One region of the Acidaminococcus fermentans DSM 20731 genome, then DNA from elsewhere that is predicted to be linked to it. Evidence: predicted binding sites of a transcription regulator. Region 1 holds the regulator's gene; each other region holds the start of a gene.

Region 1 (7,015 bases):
GTTTGTCGAAGTCATCGCCGCCCAGATGGGTATCCCCGTTGGTGGATTTTACTTCGAACACGCCGTCGCCCAGTTCCAGGATGGACACATCGAAGGTGCCGCCACCCAGGTCATAAACCAGGATGGTATGGTCGTCGGATTTGTCAATGCCGTAAGCCAGGGCTGCAGCCGTGGGTTCGTTGATGATCCGTTTTACATCCAGTCCGGCGATCCGGCCTGCATCCTTGGTGGCCTGACGCTGGCTGTCGTTGAAGTAAGCCGGTACGGTGATGACGGCTTCGGTGACTTTTTCACCCAGATACCGTTCCGCATCGCCCTTCATCTTTTCCAGGATCATGGCGGAAATCTGTTCCGGCGTGTAGTCCTTGCCATCGATGGTCACAGTGTATTTGGTGCCCATGTGCCGTTTGATGGAGCTGATGGTCCGTTCCGGGTTGGATACAGCCTGGCGTTTGGCCAGCTGGCCTACCAGTCTTTCCCCGTTTTTCGTAAAGCCAACCACGGAAGGAGTCAGCCGGCCGCCTTCCTGGGTGGTGATAACCGTAGGTTCGCCGCCTTCCATCACAGCGACTACGGAGTTGGTGGTCCCCAAGTCAATACCAATAATCTTAGACATAATGAATTCCTCCTGTCAAATCTGGAATTGTCAATCGTTCAACACGTTGTTTTCAGTCATTGCGGACAACCCGCACCTTGGAATGACGGATGACGTCATCACCGATCTTGTAGCCCTTTTCCAGGACCAGGTCGATGCTTTCATCCGGCAGATCCGGGTTGCTGCCCTGCATTACGGCTTCATGGATCTGGGGGTCGAAAGGCTTGCCTTCCGCCGGGATCTCTTCGATGTGCAGGGTCTGGAGTGCCTTTTCAAACTGCTTGTGGATCATTTCCATGCCTTTTTGGATGGCCGCTCCGTCTTTGCTGGATTCCATACTGGCTTCCGCCCGTTCGAAATTGTCCAGCACCTTCAAAAATTCCCGGGCTACCTGACCGGTTACATACCGGCCCAGCCGTTCCCGTTCTTCGTTGTTCCGTTTCCGGAAGTTGTCGAAATCCGCCTGCAGCCGCAGGAGTCTGTTCTGCAGGTCAGCGATCTGCTGTTCCTGCCGGGCGATTTTCTCGTCTTTGGGATCAGGAGCCGCTGCTTTTTCGTCTTTTGCCTCAGCCTGGTCAGCTTCCGCTGCCTGGGCCTTTTCTGCGGTTTCTTCTGCCGCTGCCTGGGCTTTGGCCGCTTCTGCCGCTTCCGCCTGGGCGGTTTCTGCGTTCTTCTGCTGGTCCTCTGTCATTGGTCCTCCCCTACTTTTCATCCATTTTATTCATGACCACCCGCAGGTAGTTGTGAAGGTAATCCATGACGGAAATCACCTTCCGGTATTCCATACGGGTCGGTCCCAGGACCGCCAGGGTCCCTACCACCTGTCCGTTGAGACGGTAGGTGGCCTGGATCATGCTGCAATCCTGGATGCCGGAAAATTTGTTCTCGCTGCCGATGGTCACCTTCAGGCCCGAGTCCTTGTCGGCCATCAGCATGTCTTTCAGCATCTGCTCTTCCTCCAGCACGCTCAGCAGCTCCCGGATCCGTTCCGGATCCTTGAATTCCGGCTGGCTGAGCAGCTGTTTGGTGCCGCCCAGGTACATCTTGTTCTCTGACTGGCCGCTCCGCATCTGTCTGACCACCTGGATCAGAGAAGCATACAGGGCTTTGTCCCCGGCCAGGGCATCCCGGACGTCTTTCAGGATCTGGTCTGTGATATCATTCAGCTTCATCCCATGGAGTTTGTTGGTGACTCTCTGGGCCAGGGTGTCCATTTCCAGGCGGCTCATGCCGGCCGGGATCTGGATCACACTGTTGTCCATCCGCCCGTCATTGGCCACGATGCACAGGATGGCCTGGTGCTCGTTCAGGGGCAGGAAGCGGAGATAGGAAAAGACGCTTTCGCTGTCCTTGTTGGCCAGCACCACGGACACGTTCTTGCTCATCCGTGACAGGATCTTGGCGGTGGACTGGAAGATATCGTCGATGCTGTGGACCCGTTCCCGGAACCAGCTGTTGATCAGCGCCACATCATTGGGCGCCAGGGCATCGGGCTTGGCAATGGAATCCACATAGTACCGATAGGCAGCCGCCGACGGGACACGGCCCGCCGAAGTGTGGGGCTGCTCCAGATAACCCAGCAGCTCCAGGTCGGACATTTCGTTCCGGATGGTTGCCGGGCTGATCCCCAGATTGTATTTCCTGGCGATGCTGCGAGATCCTACAGGCTCCGCCGTTTCAATATAGTCTTCAATGATCAGTTGAAGAATTTTTTTCTTGCGGTCACTCAGCACTGTAATCATCTCTCTTCTGGATTGTTAGCACTCTAATTATTGGAGTGCTAACATCTAAGTGTAAAGATACACCTCTTTAGTCAAATTGTCAATAGTTCTTAAAAAAATATTTGCCTTTTTACAAAAATTCCTCAAAGGCCAGATTTCCGTACCGCATCCCCTGTTCCGTCAGCCGGATCCGGTCCCCTTCCCGGGTGATCCAGCCCTGTTTCCGACAGTGGGTGAAACCTTCTTCATATATATGGAAGAAATCTTCTCCCGTCCGTTGGGTGAATTCTTCCAGAGACAGGCCCTTGACGGTGCGCAGGTTCATAAAGACCAGCTCCGCCCGGCGGTCTTCGCAGGTGAGGATTTCCCGTTCCGGCGGGGCTTCCTGGAGATAGGCCTGGAGATTCCGGGGATTGGTCTCCCGGATTTTCCCGTCGAACCGGCAGGCGGCTGCCCCGAAGGCCATATAGGGATCGTAGTGCCAGTACACCTGGTTGTGCCGGGATTCCTGGCCGGGACGGGCGAAGTTGGAAATTTCGTACCGGTGGTACCCGGCCTGGGGCAGGGCCTCCATGAGAAAATCGTACATGGTCCCGGAAGCATCTTCCGAAGGAAGCAGGGCTTTGCCTTCCCGTACCTGTTTCGCCAGCAGGGTCCCCTCTTCCACCGTAAGGCCGTAGACGGACACATGGTCCACCCCGGTATCCAGCAGCCGTTCCAGGGAATCCCGGACGGTTTCCACCGTCTGGCCGGGATAGCCGTAGATCAGGTCTCCGCTGATCCGCCGGAAGCCTGCCTCCCGGGCCAGGGCAATGGCTTCTTCCGCCTGTTCCGCCGTATGGATCCGGCCCATGGCGGCCAGTTCTTCCGGCTGGAAGGACTGGATGCCCAGGCTCAGCCGGTCGAAGCCCAGCTGCCGGTAAAACCGGAGTCTTTCCCGGTCCACCGTCCCCGGATTGGCTTCCAGGGTGGCTTCCGCCGGGTGCTGCCAGAAGCCCCGTTCCTTCAGGGCGGTGACGATGGCCGCCAGATCCTCCAGAGGCAGCACGCTGGGGGTGCCTCCGCCGAAATACACCGTGGCCGTGGGCGAAACCGGCAAAGCCGGCGTCCAGGCGGAGATTTCCTCCACCAGGCGCCGGGCATAGTCGGTCATGATATGGTCGTTGTAAATCTGATAAGAAGCAAAATCGCAGTAGGCGCATTTATGGACACAGAAAGGGATGTGGACATAAAGGGCCTGATAGGATTCCCAGGGATGGGACATGGTGTTCTCCTTTGACCGTCTTATTTCCCCTTCTTCACATCTTCCAGCAGGGCCATCTTCATGGCATAGTACCGGGGACTCATGTCCAGGAAATGCATGTGGGGATTGCTGAAACGCTGTTCTTCGGGCCAGATTTCGTGATTCAGCTGTTTCCGCACGTACCGGCGGATTTCTTCCAGGGACGGGGACGGATGGATCCGTTTCCCTTTTTCCAATACCAATTCCTGGAGTTCCCGGAAGGTGCAGTCCCTGAAAGTCATCTTCTTCCAGGGCCGCTGGGTATCCACAAAGGGAAACTCGGCGCTTTCCCGGGGATCTTCGTCCTGGAGGGTCAGGAGGTCCGCGATGGCATGGCCGGTTTTGTCATACACTCTCCAGGCCCGTTTCCGTCCCGGGTTGGTGATCTTTTCGAAAGTCTCGGAAATCTTGATTTTGGGAATGATGGCTTTGTCTTTGTGGACGGCCACCAGTTTGTACACAGCCCCGAAGACCGGATCACTCTTGGCGGTGATCAGCCGTTCCCCTACCCCGAAGGAATCCACACAGCCCCCCTGTTCCAGGATGGAGCTGATGGTGTATTCGTCCAGGGAGTTGCTCATGACGATGATGGCATCGGTAAGACCGGCATCGTCCAGCATCTTCCGGGCTTTCTTGGAAAGATAAGCCAGGTCCCCGGAATCGATCCGGATACCCTTCAGCCGTTTGCCCATGGGTTCCAGCACTTCCTTGGCCACCCGGATGGCATTGGGCACCCCGGAATCCAGTACATCGTAGGTATCCACCAGGAGGATGGCGTTGTCCGGATAGATTTCCGCAAACCGCTTGAAGGCGGTATATTCGTCATCATAGTACATGACCCAGCTGTGGGCCATGGTTCCGCTGACCGGGATGTTGAACATCTGGCCGGCCAGGACGGTAGCGGTGCTGTCGGCACCTCCGATATAAGCAGCCCGGGCACCGTAGACGGCCGCATCCATGTTGTGGGCCCGGCGGGCACCGAAATCGGATACTCCCCGGCCCTGGGCAGCCTTCACGATCCGCTGGGCCTTGGTGGCGATCAGGGACTGGTGGTTGATTTCGCACAGGATGGCGGTTTCCACCAGCTGTGCATCCACCAGAGGGGCGTATACCGTCAGCAGGGGTTCATCGGGGTAGATGACGCTGCCTTCGGGCATGGCATACACATTCCCCCGGAACTGATAGGTTTCCAGCCACTGGAGGAAGGGTTCGCTGAACACGTGGAGGCTCCGGAGATAGGAAATGTCTTCAGTGGAAAAATGCATGTTTTCCAGGTAGTCCAGCACCTGTTCCAGACCGGCGAAGATGGCGAAGCCCCCTCCGTCCGGATTGTTCCGATAAAATACATCAAAGGACACATAGTCGTCCCTGTCCCGTTTCTTGTCTTCAAAATACCCGTTGGCCATGGTCATTTCATAGAGGTCAAACATCATGGACAGATTGCGTGCATCAAATTGTTTCATGGGTCTCCGCCTTTCCAGGTACAGTATTTGTTACCCATTGTACCACAGTTTCCCCGTTTTCGGAAAATTAAATTTTTACCACATTCCCAGGACCTTCCCCCACAGGCAGCCCACGCCGCCCCAGATCAGCAGGGACAGCAGGGACAGGACGAAGCCGATTTCCCACCAGCGGTTCTGGGACACATACCCGGCACCGAAGAAAATGGGTGCGGGACCGGAGCCGTAATGGGTCAGGCATCCGAACAGGCTGCTGAACCAGGCCAGCACATAGGCGGCCATGGTGGGCGGAGCCCCGGCACTGGCCATGACACTGAGAAAGGCGGCATACATGGCGCTCACATGGGCGGTACTGCTGGCAAAGAGATAATGGGAGTAGAAATACACGGTCCCCAGGATGGCCATGGCCACCAGGCCGTTGGATCCGGATACCAGGAGCCCCATTTCCCGGCTGAACCAGGGAATCATCCCTTTGGTATTCAGGAACCCGGCTTCCATCACCAGGATGGCGAACCAGATCAGGGTATCCCAGGCGGCTTTTTCACTTTTCACATCATCCCAGGTAAGCACGTTGGAAAGGAGCAGCAGACACAGGCCCAGCAGGGCCGTAAGGGTTTCGGTGAGCCCCAGATACCGGCCCCCGGCCCACAGGACGATGAGCAGCAGGAAAATGGCGGCCATGGCTTTTTCTTCCTGTTTCAGGGGCCCCATGGCATCCAGTTTTTTCCGGGCCAGGGCCGGGGCTTCCGGAGTCTCCTTCAGTTCCGGCGGGTTGATCTTGTAGATTACCAGAGGATACAGCACCAGGGACAGCAGGGCCGGCACGCAGGAAGCCGCCAGCCAGCCGCCCCAGGTCATGTTCACCCCCAACAGGTCGCTGGCGAAGCTGACAGCCATGGGATTGGCGGCCATGGAGGTAAGGAACACGGCGGAAATCACCACATCGCACTGGAACACCACGGGCACCAGGAAATTCCCCAGTTTGTTTTCCGTTCCCTCTTTGGGGTCGGAGCCGAAGGTGGTGTTCAGGGATTGGACAATGGGGGCCAGGATGCCTCCGGCCCGGGCAGTGTTGCTGGGCATGGCGGGAGCGATCACCAGATCACTGGCAATGAGCGAGTAGGCCAGGAACAGGGGCTTTTTCCCGAACCGTTCCACAAAAAGATAGGCGATCCGCTCTCCCAGACCGGTCTTCACGATGCCCCGGGAGATGAAGAAGGCCACCACCACCAGCCAGATGGTGGGATTCCCGAAGCCGCTGAGGGCTTCTTTCAGAGTAAGGGTCCGGGCCAAACACAGGCCCACCATCCCCAGCAGGGCCATGACCCCCATGGGCAGGGGTTTCAGGATCAGCCCCACAATGGTGGCGGCAAAGACGCCGAACACATGCCAGCCAGCCACTTTCAGATCTTCCGGCGGAGGAACCAGGAAGAAAAGGGCACCCAGGAGTCCGCAGAAGATCAGTTGTTTCCATTTTTTCGACAGGGTCACGGTTTGCAGGCCTTCTTTCTCGGATAGTTGCCGCTGCGCAATGGACAAAAAGAAGCTGTCCCGCAACAGCCGGTTACAGCTTCTTATTGTACAACATTTAAATTGTTTTAAAAAGGGGGACACAATCTTCGCCGTCCGGACATTCTGCCAGGACGGTGGATGATTCCCCTTACTGTCCGATTCTTTCGGCCATTTCCTCCACCCTTTGCTCCAGCCCTTCATTCTGCAGGATGCTGCCCGGATCGTTGGCGGTTTCCATCAGGGCAAAATGGGGCGGCAGGATGAAATGTTTGTTGCAGTTCAGGGCATCGATCACCTGTTCCGCCACAATGTCTCCCCCGCTGTAACCGCTGACCACCAAGGCAAAGATCCGCTTTTTGGCGAACTCCCGGAAGTCGGTCCGGAACAGGGCGGTCATCCGGTTGAAGAAGGCCATGATGTTGGCACTGACCGCATCATTGTAATT
Region 2 (7,015 bases), 860 kb from region 1:
GTCTCTCCATGTGGCCATGATGTGTTCCATGTGTTTTTTGATGTATCCCATGCGGAAAAAATCCAGCCGGACCAAACCCAGCTGGTTTGACTGGTTCCTGGCCGCCATTTCCTTTGTGATCCCCTTCTATATCTGGCATGATTATCTGGGGGTCGTGGAACGGGCCGGACGGGCCAGCGATATGGATATGGTGATGGCCACCCTGCTGGTGGTACTGGTGCTGGAAGCCACCCGGCGGTGCAGCGGCAAGGCCCTGCCCATCCTGAGCCTCTGTTTTATCCTCTACGGGATGTACGGACGGGAATTCCCGGGCATGTTCATGCACCGGGGCTATGACTGGCTCAGCCTGTCCAACCATTTCTTCGCCAATACGGAAGGGATCTACGGGACTTCCGTCAACGTATCTTCCAGCTATATTTTCCTGTTCATTCTTTTCGGCTGTGTCATGACCAAATCCGGCATGGGGAAATTCTTCAATGACATTTCCCTGTCCCTGGCCGGCCACACCAAAGGCGGTCCCGCCAAGGTGTCGGTGGTGGCTGCCGGGCTCCTGGGCTCCATCAACGGGTCTGCCGTGGCCAATGTGGTGACCACCGGATCCTTTACCATTCCCCTGATGAAAAAGACCGGGTATTCGGCGGAATTCGCCGGAGCCGTGTCGGCAGCGGCATCCGTAGGGGGCCAGCTGCTTCCGCCCATTATGGGGGCGGCCGCCTTCATCATGGCGGAAATCCTGGGGGTTAAATATTCGGAGATCATTGTGTGGGCGGCCATCCCGGCCCTGCTGTACTACATGGGGATCATGATCCAGGTCCAGCTCCGGGCTTCCAAGGACGGGCTGGTGGGGGTTCCCAGGGAACAGCTGCCCCGGACCCGTGATGTGCTGAAGGCCCAGGGCCATCTGATCATCCCCATCGTGTTCCTGCTGTACATGCTGTTCATGTCCGGTTCCACCGTGGTGTATGCGGCGGTGCTCACCATCGGGGTGACCATCCTGGTGGCAGCCCTGAAGAAAACCACCCGGATGAAACCCAAAGCCATTGTGGATGCCCTGGCGGAAGGGGCCAAGCAAACGGTCAGCGTGGCCATTGCCTGTGCCTGCGTGGGCATCGTGGTGGGGGTTTCCTCCAAGACCGGGTTCGGGCTCACCATGGCCAACACCATCATCAGCCTGGGGAACACCAGCATCATGTTCACCCTGGTGTTCACCATGATCACCTGCATGATCCTGGGCATGGGCCTGCCGTCCATTCCCTCCTACATCATCACCTCCTCCATTGCGGCTCCGGCCCTGTTCAAGCTGGGGATCCCCAATGCGGCGGCCCATATGTTCAGCTTCTACTTTGCCATGTTCGCCAACCTGACGCCTCCCGTGGCGCTGGCGGCCTTTGCGGCAGCCGGTGTGTCCGGCGGGGATCCCATGAAGACCGGGTGGACTTCGGTGAAGCTGGCGGTGGCCGGGTTCATCATTCCCTACATCTTCGTGCTGTCGCCCCAGCTGATGCTGATCAATACAACCCTGGCAGAAGGGTTGTTTACGGCGGCCACGGCGGCCCTGGGGGTATTCCTCCTGGCAGTGGCCTGCGAAGGGTATGTGTATGCACCGGTGAATGTGGTCATGCGTCTGGTTTCTCTGGCGGGAGCCCTGCTGCTGATGATCCCGGGGGTCCAGACCGACATTGTGGGGGCTGTGATCCTCATCGGCGTGATCTTCTTCCAGAAAAGGAAAGCTGCCGCCCTCCAGGCGGCGTGAAACAGAAGGGGCTGTTGCATGGGCAACGGCTCCTTCTTCATTTGACAAACCTTTGGGGCTATGGAATAATGCAGGTATCATGAGAAAGGTGAGGGGATAGCATGGCGAAAAAAGAGGAATGGCGTCTGGAACGGGATTCCATGGGAGAAATCAGAGTCCCGGCGGATAAATACTGGGGGGCCCAGTCAGAACGGAGCATCGAGAATTTCCGGATCGGTACGGAAAAAATGCCCCCGGAAGTGATCCGGGCCTTTGCCTATCTGAAGAAAAGCGCGGCCCAGGCCAATGAGGCCCTGGAAAAACTGGACAAAAAGCGTTGCCAGACCATCGGGAAGGTCTGTGATGAAATCCTCAAGGGGAAACTGGACGGGAATTTCCCCCTGGCGGTATGGCAGACCGGCAGCGGTACCCAGAGCAACATGAACGTAAACGAAGTGATCGCCCACCGGGGCAATGAAATGGCCGGGGAAGCCCTGCTCCACCCCAACGACCATGTGAACATGTCCCAGAGTTCCAACGACACCTTCCCCACGGCCATGCACATTGCCGCCGTCTGGGAACTGGAAAAACATCTGCTGCCCTCCCTGGACGAACTGGTGGCGGCCTTCAAAAAGCTGGAAAAAGCCAACAAGGGCATTGTGACCACCGGCCGTACCCACCTGCAGGATGCGGTGCCTGTGGCTTTCTCCCAGGAAATCTCCGGCTGGCGGACCATGCTGGAACGGAACCGGCAGGAAATCAAAGCGGCGGAAAAGGGCCTGCTGGAACTGGCCCTGGGGGGCACGGCCGTAGGCACCGGTCTCAACGCACCCAAGGGCTTTGACAAAAAGGTGGCCGGCTTCATTGCCAAGAACACCGGGTTCCCCTTTGTGACGGCTCCCAACAAGTTCCATGCCCTCACCAGCCTGGATGACATGGTCTTTGCCCATGGGGCCCTGAAAGCCCTGGCAGCCAACCTGATGAAAATGGCCAATGATGTGCGGTGGCTGGCTTCCGGTCCCCGGGACGGCCTGGGAGAAATCACCATCCCCGCCAATGAACCGGGTTCTTCCATTATGCCCGGGAAGGTGAATCCCACCCAGTGTGAAGCAGTGACCATGGTGGCGGTCCAGGTCATGGGGAACGATGCGGCCATCGGTTTTGCCGCTTCCCAGGGGAATTTCCAGCTGAACGTGTTCCTGCCGGTGACCATCTACAATTTCCTCCAGTCCGTGCGGCTGCTGGGGGATGTGATGGAATCCTTCCGGAAGAACTGCGTGGTGGGCATTAAGGCAAACAAGGAAAAAATGGCCCACAACCTGCACAATTCCCTGATGCTGGTGACGGCCCTGAGCCCTTACATCGGCTATGACAAATGCGCCCAGGTGGCCAAGCTGGCCTTCAAGGACAATGTTTCCCTGAAGGAAGCCGTGCTGAAACTGGGCTTCATGGAAGAAAAAGAATTCGACAAAGTGTTCCATCCGGAGAAGATGGTATAAAAAAGGGGGTGTGGAAAAATCCACACCCCGGTTGCGGGTCGCGGGCCACGAGTCGCGAGCCAAAAGGCGCTGTGAAAAAATCATCCACAGCGCCTTTATTTCGCTTGCGTCAGCTGGCTTCCATCGGCTAGTGACTAGAGACTAGTGACTAGTGACGGGGTGTGAAAAAGCATTTTTTCACACCCCCTTTTTCTTATTCTCCCAGCATCTCCAAAATCTTGGCGCCGGCGGTGCAGGCCGGGCAGAAGCAGTATTTGCCCCCTTCAGCCTTGACCTTCTGGCCCTGGGCCAGCATCTGGGCGGCCGCTTCTTCTCCGAAAGCCTTTTTGGCTTCATCGGAAGCGAAGAAGGGCAGCACCTCATCGATGGTGCACACATCTTCCTTCAGGGCTGCCCGGAGCAGAGCCGTCAGGTTGGCCTGGGCTGCGGTACCGTCCGCTGCCAGCCATTGTTCCGCCAGATCCTTCAGCCCGCTGTATACGCTGGGGGCTGCCGCCAGATTCTTTACTTCTGCAACCAGTTCTTCATGATTTGCCATGGGAATCATCCTTTCTGTAATGAAAAGTATTACAATGCTATTATACACCATTTCCAGGAAAGAGCATAGGCTTTTTTTGCAGAATTTCGTATAATGGAACGGTGCAACAACCAAACTGCAATGAGGTGATACAATGAAAATGACGACCCGCCTGTTTTCCGCCCTGCTGACCGGCATCCTGGCAGCAGGCTTTTCCCTGCCGGTGTGGGCAGCGCCCGGACGGAACTTCAGCGACGACATGAAATTCCAGGAACCGGCCAAGATTACCCAGGACCAGGGGGCTGCTTCCATCGAACGGAAGCTGGATCACAAAAAATCCATCTATTATGCCCACCCTGATTTCTATCATATGCATTCCAAAGGGTCTTTGACGCTGCTGCCGGCCTTCAAGACCATTCAGCAGTCCAGTGAATGGTCCTGCGGGCCTGCCGCAGCTCTGATGGTCCTCCGGTGGTATGACCGGCAGAAGGACTGGACGGAACAGAAGCTGGCGGATCTGCGCCATCCCCTGAAGGATGTGGATGTGCCCGGCTTCCCGGATGGCTACCCGGGCACCACCCTGGAACAGATGAAGGACATCTTCCAGAAGGTGGGGGGCTTCGACCTGGTGACCACCGAAGATTATGCCAAAGCCGGAAAGACCTTTGGGCCGGAAGACATCAAGGCCACCCTGAAGGCCGGTAAACCCATCCTGGCGGGATGGATCGACTGGGGCGGCCACTGGCAGGTGATCATCGGCTATGACGATATGGGCACCGCCGATACCCAGGACGATGTGCTGATCGTGGCAGATCCCTATGACACCACGGACCACAACCAGGACGGCTACGGCATCTACCCGGCGGCCCGGTTCTTCTCCACCTTTGACATGTACGGTCAGTTCCCGGAAAAAGAGGGAGGGAACCACAACCTGTTCCTGATCGCCTCTCCGGCAAAGGTGAAGATGTAAAAGTCAAATAAAGTTTGACTTTTTAGCACTCAACGCTTGACAGTGCTAACAAAGTGTGCTAGTATAATAGCAGAACGAAGGAAAGACACAGAGAAGGGTTCCCAAGAGAACCTGGAACGTGGGAGGGGCTCCTCAGGGAGCCACAGGAATCCAGCCTTTCGGTAGTTCCAAAAGCTGACCTTCAAGGCCAAGATTGAATGGAGGAATGGCTTATGTTACTGCCTAGCGTTTTCAATGACAATGTGTTCGATGATCTCATGAATGACTTTGATGATGTGTTCACCGCACGGAACCCTCTGTACGGGAAACACGCCAGAAATATGATGAAGACCGATGTGCGGGATGTGGGCGACCACTATGAACTGGATATCGATCTGCCGGGCTTCAAGAAAGATGAAATCCATGCACAGCTGGAAAACGGGTATCTGACCATCAGCGCCAGCAAGGGTGTGGACAAGGATGAAAAAGACAAGAAAGGCCAGTATATCCGCCGCGAACGGACCTTTGGCCAGTGCGCCCGGAGCTTCTATGTGGGCGAAGGGGTCACCGAGGCTGATGTGAAAGCCAAGTACGAGAACGGGATCCTGGAACTGAGCATTCCCAAGAAGGAACCCCAGAAGGTGGACAACAAGAAATACATCGCTATCGAAGGATAACGAGGGAGGGAGACTCCGAGGGAAGCCGGAGCTCCCAGGTGAAAAAGGACTGCTGCTTTGGCGGCGGTCCTTTTTCTTGGCGTTCAAACCGACTGAGCAGTCGGATACTGACCTGTTAGTCTGGAAAAAACGAAGGATGTTACAGGGATTTCTCCAAAGCAATGTGGCAAAAAAATGAAAATCATGAACTTTTCGCCATGGGATTGCTGAAGGAGGATAGCCCGTGCTACACTGGGACCAACAAGAAATTGCAGAAAGAATGGAGTTTCAGATAGTATGGGCAGAAACAGAAAAGAACCATTGGCAGATATTCCTCTACAGGAGCAGGCGAGTCGGGAAAAAGTGCTGAAAACGGCAGTCCGGATGCTGCAGGAAATCGGCTATCAGCGGACGACGCTCCGCCGGATCAGTGCGGAATCCGGTGTGGGGGAAGGTGAACTCCGCCGTTGGTATAAAACCAAGGACGAACTGCTGGCCGCCATCTCGGAGATGCTGCTGGTCCGGGCCCAGGAAGTGATGGAAAAAGAACTGGCCCCTTCGGAAATCCTGCTGAAGGAAAATCCCAGGGAAATGCTGGCCCTGTACCAGTACATTGTGCCCCTGGCCATAGCCCTGGAAGCCGTGGACAAAAGCGCCATGCTCTGCAGCCTCTGCCGGACTCTGTACACTACCTCCCGGCTGTTCGAGCTGCTGGTGGACCGGCATGCTTCTTATGCCCATCTGACTTTTGCCCGGCAGTTTACCGCCCAGGAATGTTATGAACGGGTGCTGGTGGTCCGGGCTTCCCTGGGCGGGTACATCATGGCTCACGATTTCAAATACCTGTTTCCCCGGGAGCAGCTGAAACGGCTGATTCTGGCCCAGGCCCTGGAGGTGTTCCAGGTGCCGGCGGACCGGATCGAGATGCTTTTGGTGGAACTGGAAACCCAGAAGAAGAAACTGCTGGAAGTCTGCTGTCAGATTTTCCGGCCCGAAGGGCGGAAATCGGAAAAATGCTGACCGTTGACCAGTGACCAAAAAGGTGCTGTGGGAAAATGATTCTTCATTTTTTCACAGCACCTTTTTTTCTTGACATCCCCCCGGCGGCCCCATAAACTATACATTATAATGTTATTGCAGCAAAGGAGCATCGCAGCATGGAAAAATCGATTCCGGAACTGATTACGGTGGAAGCCGCCAGGGATACCCACCGCTGGGTGGCCATGACGGCCCTGCTGTTGGCCATTGGAGTCATCCTCCATACCATCAGCCCCAACGTGGGCGGGGTCACCCCCAACTGGACCATTGCCATGTATTCCATCACCATCTCGTTGACCAGGCCGGGGCTGACCCGGGCGCTGGGCATCGGCTTTGTGGCCGGTCTGACGCTGATCCCTTCCTCCAAATCCGCCTTCCCCCTGGGGAACATTGCCAGTGAGCTGTGCGGGGCAATGACCGCCTGCATCCTGGTGAAGGCCTTCGCCCTGGCCCATCTGGAGCAGCTGAAAGTGAAGCCTTTTATTGTAGGTTTTCTGGCCACCACGGTCAGCGGCAGCGTATTCACCTACATCCTGAAACTGGTGCTGGGCCTGCCCCTTGCGGTATGGACCCGTGCCATGCTGCCGGTGGTGCTCACCGTAGGGGTGCTGAACGGAGTTGTGA
Region 3 (7,015 bases), 770 kb from region 1:
CTTTTTATATTACGACGCCCATTTACTATCCCAGCGCCGACCTGCACATCGGACACGCCTACTGCACCACCATTGCCGATACCATCGCCCGGTACAAACGGGCCAACGGCTTTGATGTCCAGTTCATCACCGGCAGCGACGAACACGGCCTGAAGATCCAGCGGAAAGCGGAATCCTTCGGGGTGAAGCCCATCGAATACACCGACAAGATCGTGGCGGACTTCAAGAAGCTGTGGGAGATGCTGGGGGTCAGCTACACCTCCTTCGTCCGCACTTCCAGCCCGGAACACGAAAAGACCGTCCAGACCCTGCTCCAGAAAGTCTGGGAACAGGGGGACATCTACAAAAAGGACTATGAAGGCCTGTACTGCGTGCCCTGCGAATCCTTCTGGACCGAACACCAGGTGGAGGAAGCCGGGGGCGTGTGCCCGGACTGCGGCCGTCCTGTGGAAAAGATGCGGGAAAGCAGCTATTTCTTCCGGATGTCCAAATATGCGGACCGGATCTTGGAATACATTGAGACCCATCCGGATTTCATCCAGCCCGTATCCCGCCGGAACGAAATGATCAACTTCATCAAACAGGGGCTGGAAGACCTGTGCATCAGCCGGAGCAGCTTCGACTGGGGCATCCAGGTGCCCTTCGATCCCAAACACGTGGTGTACGTGTGGTTCGATGCCCTGCTGGCCTACTTCACCGGCATCGGCTTCGGCCGGGATATGGACAAGTTCAACCGGTTCTGGCCGGCGGACCTCCACCTGGTGGGGAAGGAAATCGTCCGGTTCCATACCATCATCTGGCCGGCCATGCTGATGGCCATGGGCTTCGACCTGCCCAAGGAAGTGTACGGCCACGGCTGGCTGGTGGTGGACGGGGACAAAATGTCCAAATCCAAGGGCAATGTGGTGGATCCGGTGCAGCCCATCCAGGAATTCGGGGCTGATGCCGTCCGCTATTTCCTGCTCCGGGAAATCAACCTGGGCAGCGACGGGAACTATTCCCGGAAGGGCCTGATCAAGCGGTTCAACTCCGATCTGGCCAACGACCTGGGGAACCTCCAGTACCGGACCGTTTCCATGATCGACAAATACCACGGGGGCATCGTCCACAAGACCGTGGTGGAAAGCGAAACCGATGAGAAGTTCCGCAGCCTGGCCGCCGAAACCCTGCAGAACTACCGGGCCGCTATGGACAAATACGCCCTGAACGACGGGATCAAGGCCATCTGGGCCTATGTGGGGGCCGCCAACAAGTACATCGACGAAACCACGCCCTGGATCCTGGCCAAGGATCCGGCCCAGGCCAAACGGCTGGAAGCGGTGATGTACAACCTGGCCGATGCGGTCCGGAACATCGCCATCCTGATTTCCTCCATGATGCCCTTCACCGCGCCCAAGATCTTCGAGCAGCTGGGTCTCACCGTACCGGAACAGTTCAATCTGAACGACGTGGCCTGGGGCAATTTCCCCGACGGCACCAAAGTGGCCAAGGGCCAGCCCATCTTCCCCCGGATCGAGGAAGAAGAGGAAGACAAGCCGGCAGAAGCCAAGAAGGAAGCCAAACCGGCCAAAAAGGAAAAGAAAGCCGACAAAAGAAACGCCGGCGTGGTGACCCCGGACCAGTGCACCATCGAAGATTTCGGCAAGCTGGACCTGCGGGTGGGCACCATCCTCAGCGCGGAAAAGATGCCCAACGCGGACAAGCTGCTGAAGATCCAGGTGCAGGTGGGGGACGAAACCCGCACCATCGTATCCGGCATCGCTCCCTACTATAAGGAAGAGGAGCTCACCGGCAAAAACGTGATCGTCATTGCCAACCTGAAGCCCGCCAAGCTCCGGGGTGTGGAATCCAGAGGGATGCTCCTGGCCGCTTCAGACGGGCAGGGGAACCTGAAACTGGCGGAAGTGCCGGGGATCGCCTCCGGCAGCAAGGTGAAATAATATGAAAAAACTTCCTTTGTTCGATACCCATGCCCATGTGGACGTGGAGGATTTCGACGCTGACAGGGAAGAGCTGCTCCGGGCAATCGGAGAGACCATGGCCGGGATCATTGATCCCGGCTGTGACATTCCCAGCTCCAAAATGGCCCTCCGCCTGGCCCACCAGTACCCCTTTGTGTGGGCGGCGGTGGGAATCCATCCGGAAGAGATCGGCCACAGCTCCCTGGAGGACCTGGACCAGATCGAAGCATGGTGCGCGGATCCCCGGGTGGTGGCCATCGGGGAGATCGGCCTGGATTATTACAATGACGAGCACTCGCCCCATGGCCTGCAGCAGGAATTCCTGATCCGCCAGCTGGACCTGGCCCGGAAAACCGGCCTGCCGGTGATCATCCACGACCGGGAATCCCATGAGGACGTGCTCCGGATCATCCGGGAAGAGGGGAAGGACGTCCGGGGGGTGCTCCACTGCTTTTCCGGGGACTGGGCCATGGCGGAAGAGGCCCTTGCCCTGGGCTGGTACCTGGGGTTCGGGGGCACCAGCACCTTCAAGAACGACCGGGGGGTGCGGGCCATCCTGGCCCGGGTGCCAGAAGAGAGGATCCTCTTCGAGACCGATTCCCCCTACATGGCGCCGGTGCCCCACCGGGGGAAGCGGAACAACCCCCTCTACACCGCCATCGTGGCGGAACGGGCGGCGGAACTCCGGGGCACCACACCGGAAAAAATCATGGAAAGTTCAACAAATAATGCAAAAAAGCTGTTTTTCCGGCTGAAAACCCGGTAATACACGTGTAAAGTCTACAGATTCGTCACAAATTAGATCAGCCAAAACGTACAGAATTATCACCAGGTACTAATTTATTTTTGACAGGAATCGCCTTCTTATGGTATGATGCAGGCACTTTAAGGAGGCGAAACTTTGCGAAAATCACAACCTTTTAAGCGTCCCTACAAGTGGATTGTCGTTTGTCTGATGCTGGCTGCCAGCGTGAACTTCCTGGGCTTCGCGGCCCAGCCCAAGACCGTAAGCATTAAAGTGGACGGACAGACCATCAATCTGAAGACCAGAGCCCTGACGGTTCAGGGTGCCCTGGAAGAAGCCGGTGTCGTTCTTCAGAAAGCCGACGGATATGAACTGGTCGGCGATGAAAAAATCAGCGACGGAGCCACCATCGAAGTGGTACGGGCCATGCCTGTAAAAGTATGGAAAGCGGGAAGAACCACCGAATATACCATTGGACGCAAAACTGTGCGAGATGTATTGAATGCTGTGGGAGTGGACTACAGTGGATTCCAGGTCTACCCGGGACTGGACACGGAAGTGACCCCGGACATGACCATCCACATCATTTCTCCCACCAACAAACTGGCCACCGAAACCCGGGAAATCCCCTATGAAGTGGAGATGCGGAACAATGACAACCTGCCCCGTGGCAGACAGAACGTGATCTCTGCCGGCCAGAACGGGGTGGAAAAAGTCACCTACCGGGAAATCAGGGTGGGCAGTGAAACGGTGAGACAGGAACTCCACAGGGAGGTCGTTGCGGAACCTGTTTCAGAAATCGTGGAAGTGGGTACGGGGAACAACCTGAATATGATCGAAACCTCCCGTGGTTTCGTCCGTTACCGCTCCGCCCGGACGGTGGAGGCTTCGGCCTACACCCTGGCGGAAGGCAGCGGCACAGGACTCACCTCCACCGGCGTGGTCCCCTATCATGGGGTAGTGGCCGTGGATCCGGACGTGATCCCCTACGGCACCCGCATGTACATCCCCGGCTACGGCTTTGCTGTGGCGGCGGACTGCGGCGGCGCCATCAACGGGAACACCATCGACCTGTTCATGGAAGATTATGGCGATGCCATTTCCTGGGGCCGGCGGGACGTGACCGTATATTTCTTGGAATGACAGACAGGAGAAAATCGTGCTGAAAGAAGTGCTGGTAGTAGAAGGCAAGATGGATACCGTGGCGGTGAAGAAGGCAGTGGATGCCGAAACCATCGAGACCGGCGGGTTCACCCTGGCTCCCTATACGCTGGCCCGGATCGAAGCAGCCTACAGGAAACGGGGGATCATCATCATGACTGATCCCGACGGCGCGGGGGAGAGGATCCGCAAGTTTTTGACGGAGCGCTTTCCCCAGGCCGGACAGGCTTTTGTGCCCAAGGCGGAGGCCCTGGCCCACCATGACGTGGGCATCGAACAGGCCCGGCCCGAAGCCATCCGCAAAGCCCTGTCCAGGGTCCGTTTCCAGGAAATGAAGCCCCGAAAGGAATTTTCCTCTCGGGACTTGTTTGTTTCCGGGCTGTCCGGGTCGCCGGAGGCAGTGGCCCGGCGGGACAGACTGGGGGCCATCCTGGGCATTGGCTACGGCAATGCCAAACAGATGGTGAACCGGCTGAACAATTACGGGGTGACCCGGGAGGAATTCCAGGCCGCCCTGGCAGAAATCGAAGGGGAAGGGAAATAAGGTATGCTGCATCCAGTGATCGCCAGCCGGGACGTGACCCGGTACATCCTCGATACATTCGGCCTCCGGGCCAAGAAGAAATTCGGCCAGAATTTCCTGATCAATGAGCAGGTGGTCCGGGGCATCGCCCGGGAAGCCCAGGTGGGCCCCGGGGACCTGGTGCTGGAAATCGGACCGGGGATCGGCACCCTGACCCAGGCCCTGGCGGAAACCGGGGCTCAGGTGAAAAGCGTGGAGATCGACCGGACCCTGCTGCCGGTGCTGGCCAAAACCCTGGAAGGGTATGACAATGTGGAGATCGTCCCCGGGGACGTGCTGAAGGTGGACCTGGGAGCAGTGACGAAGCACCGGCCCTTTACGGTGGCCGCCAACCTGCCCTATTACATCACCACCCCCATCATCTTCGCCCTGCTGGAAGAGGATCTTCCCCTCCAAAGACTGGTGGTGATGGTCCAGAAGGAAGTGGCGGAGCGGATGATCGCTTCTCCGGGAGGGAAGGACTACGGCCCCCTGTCCCTGGCCCTCCAGTATTATTCCCGGCCCAGACTGGCCATCCCGGTGCCCGCCCGGGACTTCATGCCCGCCCCCAGGGTGGATTCCATGGTGGTGGTCTGCGAGAAACGGGAACATCCGGCGGTGGACGTGCCCGCCAAAGTGTTTTTCCGGGTAGTGAAGGCGGCCTTTTCCCAGCGGCGGAAGATGCTCAGCAACTGCCTGAAGAACCTGGGGCTTTCCGGTGACCAGGTGCAGCAGCTGCTGGCGGAAGCCGGCATCGACGGGAAGCGCCGGGGAGAATCCCTGACCATGGAGGAATTCGGAAACCTGGCCCGGGCCTACCGGAACCAGGCGGAACCATGAGCAGCCGGTACAAGTTCTTTGCCCACCGGCAGTGCGAATTCTTTCCCTGCCACCAGGGAGCGGATCCGGAACGGTTCAACTGCCTGTTCTGCTTCTGTCCCCTGTACCTGGTGCCGGACTGCGGCGGGGAGTTCACCCGTCTCTCCGGGGGCGCCAAGGACTGCAGCGGCTGCCTGCTGCCCCACGATCCGGACCGGTATGACCAGGTGATCCGGACCTTGCAGAAAAAAGTTTTCAGGCCTTTTGACAAAAAATAGTCAAAGGGCTTGATTTTTTTTGGAAACATGCTATTATAGATACTGTAGTTAGCACTCCAGCGAAATGAGTGCTAATAAAAATCACAAACAACCCATTGCTCATAGAATGAAAGGGGATACGTAAGATGTTAAAACCTTTGGATGATCATGTTGTAGTTGAACCCATTGTACAAGAAGAAAAAACCAGCAGCGGCATTTATCTGCCGGATACTGCCCACAAGGACAAACCCCAGACCGGCAAAGTGGTTGCCGTAGGCACCGGCCGTCTCATGGAAAACGGCACCCGGGTTCCTTCCGAAGTGAAGGCAGGGGATGTGGTGGTATTCGCCAAATACTCCGGCAGTGATGTAACCCTGGACGGGAAAGATTACATCATCCTGAGAGACAGCGATATCCTGGCGGTTGTGGAAGACTGAACGCTTTCCTCCGTCCCGTTTCTGGTAGAAGATACCAAACCGTACATTATCTGGAATTAAGGAGTCGATTAGAATGGCTAAACTGATTAAATTTGATGAAGATGCCCGCCGCGGCCTGGAACGCGGTGTCAATGCCCTGGCTGATGCCGTAAAGGTAACCCTGGGGCCCAAAGGCCGGAACGTTGTACTGGAAAAGAAATTCGGTTCTCCCACCATCACCAATGATGGGGTGACCATTGCCAAGGACATCGAACTGGAAGATCCGTTCGAAAACATGGGCGCCGCCCTGGTCCGTGAAGTAGCCACCAAGACCAACGACATCGCCGGCGATGGGACCACCACCGCTACGGTCCTGGCCCAGTCCATCGTCCATGAAGGGATGAAGAACGTGGTGGCCGGTGCCAACCCCATGGTCCTGAAGAAAGGGATCAAGAAAGCCACCGATGCCCTGGTGGACGAACTGAAGAAGAGCGCAAAGACCGTAAGCACCAAGGAAGAAAAGGCACAGGTTGCCTCCATTTCCGCCGGTGACGAAGAAATCGGCGGCCTGATCGCCGATGCCATGGAAAAAGTGGGCAACGACGGGGTCATCACCGTGGAAGAATCCAAGACCATGGAAACTTCCCTGGAAACCGTGAAAGGCATGCAGTTCGACCGTGGGTACATCTCCCCCTACATGGTAACGGATCCGGACAAGATGGAAGCCGTTATGAGCAATCCGTACGTATTCATTACGGATCGGAAGATCACTCTGATCAACGACATTATGCCCGTACTGGAAAAAGTGGTGCAACAGGGCCGTGAACTGCTGATCATCGCTGAAGACGTGGAAGGCGAAGCCCTGGCCACCCTGGTTGTGAACCGTCTGCGTGGCACCTTCAAGGCTGTAGCTGTGAAGGCTCCTGGCTTCGGTGACCGCCGGAAGGCCATGCTGCAGGATATCGCCACCCTGACCGGTGCCACCGTGATCAGTGAAGAAGTGGGCCGGAAACTGGACAGCGCTACCCTGGCTGACCTGGGTACTGCCGGTCAGGTACGGGTGACCAAGGACATGACCACCATCGTGGACGGCG

Evidence for each region. The regulator HrcA, encoded in region 1, represses chaperone genes, less so after heat shock. The targets are predictions, from matches to a motif close to TGTTAGCACTCNNNTNANNNGAGTGCTAACA.
Region 2: ACFER_RS10490 (Hsp20/alpha crystallin family protein) is a predicted target of HrcA. The motif match lies at 4,739-4,769, and genes of this name have one in related genera.
Region 3: groES (co-chaperone GroES) is a predicted target of HrcA. The motif match lies at 5,573-5,603, and genes of this name have one in related genera.

The regions. Positions count from the first base shown of each region.
Region 1 is NC_013740.1:809,499-816,513, reverse strand. Features, by position in the region: gene dnaK (molecular chaperone DnaK) at 1-616, opposite strand, end outside; gene grpE (nucleotide exchange factor GrpE) at 669-1,286, opposite strand; gene hrcA (heat-inducible transcriptional repressor HrcA) at 1,297-2,337, opposite strand; gene hemW (radical SAM family heme chaperone HemW) at 2,447-3,580, opposite strand; gene ACFER_RS03675 (nicotinate phosphoribosyltransferase) at 3,601-5,061, opposite strand; gene ACFER_RS03670 (anion permease) at 5,137-6,549, opposite strand; gene ACFER_RS03665 (flavodoxin family protein) at 6,719-7,015, opposite strand, start outside.
Region 2 is NC_013740.1:2,277,893-2,284,907, reverse strand. Features, by position in the region: gene ACFER_RS10510 (TRAP transporter permease) at 1-1,753, shown strand, start outside; gene fumC (class II fumarate hydratase) at 1,855-3,231, shown strand; gene ACFER_RS10500 (hypothetical protein) at 3,425-3,769, opposite strand; gene ACFER_RS10495 (C39 family peptidase) at 3,903-4,718, shown strand; gene ACFER_RS10490 (Hsp20/alpha crystallin family protein) at 4,931-5,374, shown strand; gene ACFER_RS10485 (TetR/AcrR family transcriptional regulator) at 5,651-6,373, shown strand; gene ACFER_RS10480 (tryptophan transporter) at 6,511-7,015, shown strand, end outside.
Region 3 is NC_013740.1:1,583,407-1,590,421, reverse strand. Features, by position in the region: gene metG (methionine--tRNA ligase) at 1-1,940, shown strand, start outside; gene ACFER_RS07315 (TatD family hydrolase) at 1,942-2,727, shown strand; gene ACFER_RS07310 (3D domain-containing protein) at 2,863-3,849, shown strand; gene rnmV (ribonuclease M5) at 3,866-4,411, shown strand; gene rsmA (16S rRNA (adenine(1518)-N(6)/adenine(1519)-N(6))-dimethyltransferase RsmA) at 4,415-5,269, shown strand; gene ACFER_RS07295 (cysteine-rich small domain-containing protein) at 5,266-5,526, shown strand; gene groES (co-chaperone GroES) at 5,652-5,942, shown strand; gene groL (chaperonin GroEL) at 6,016-7,015, shown strand, end outside.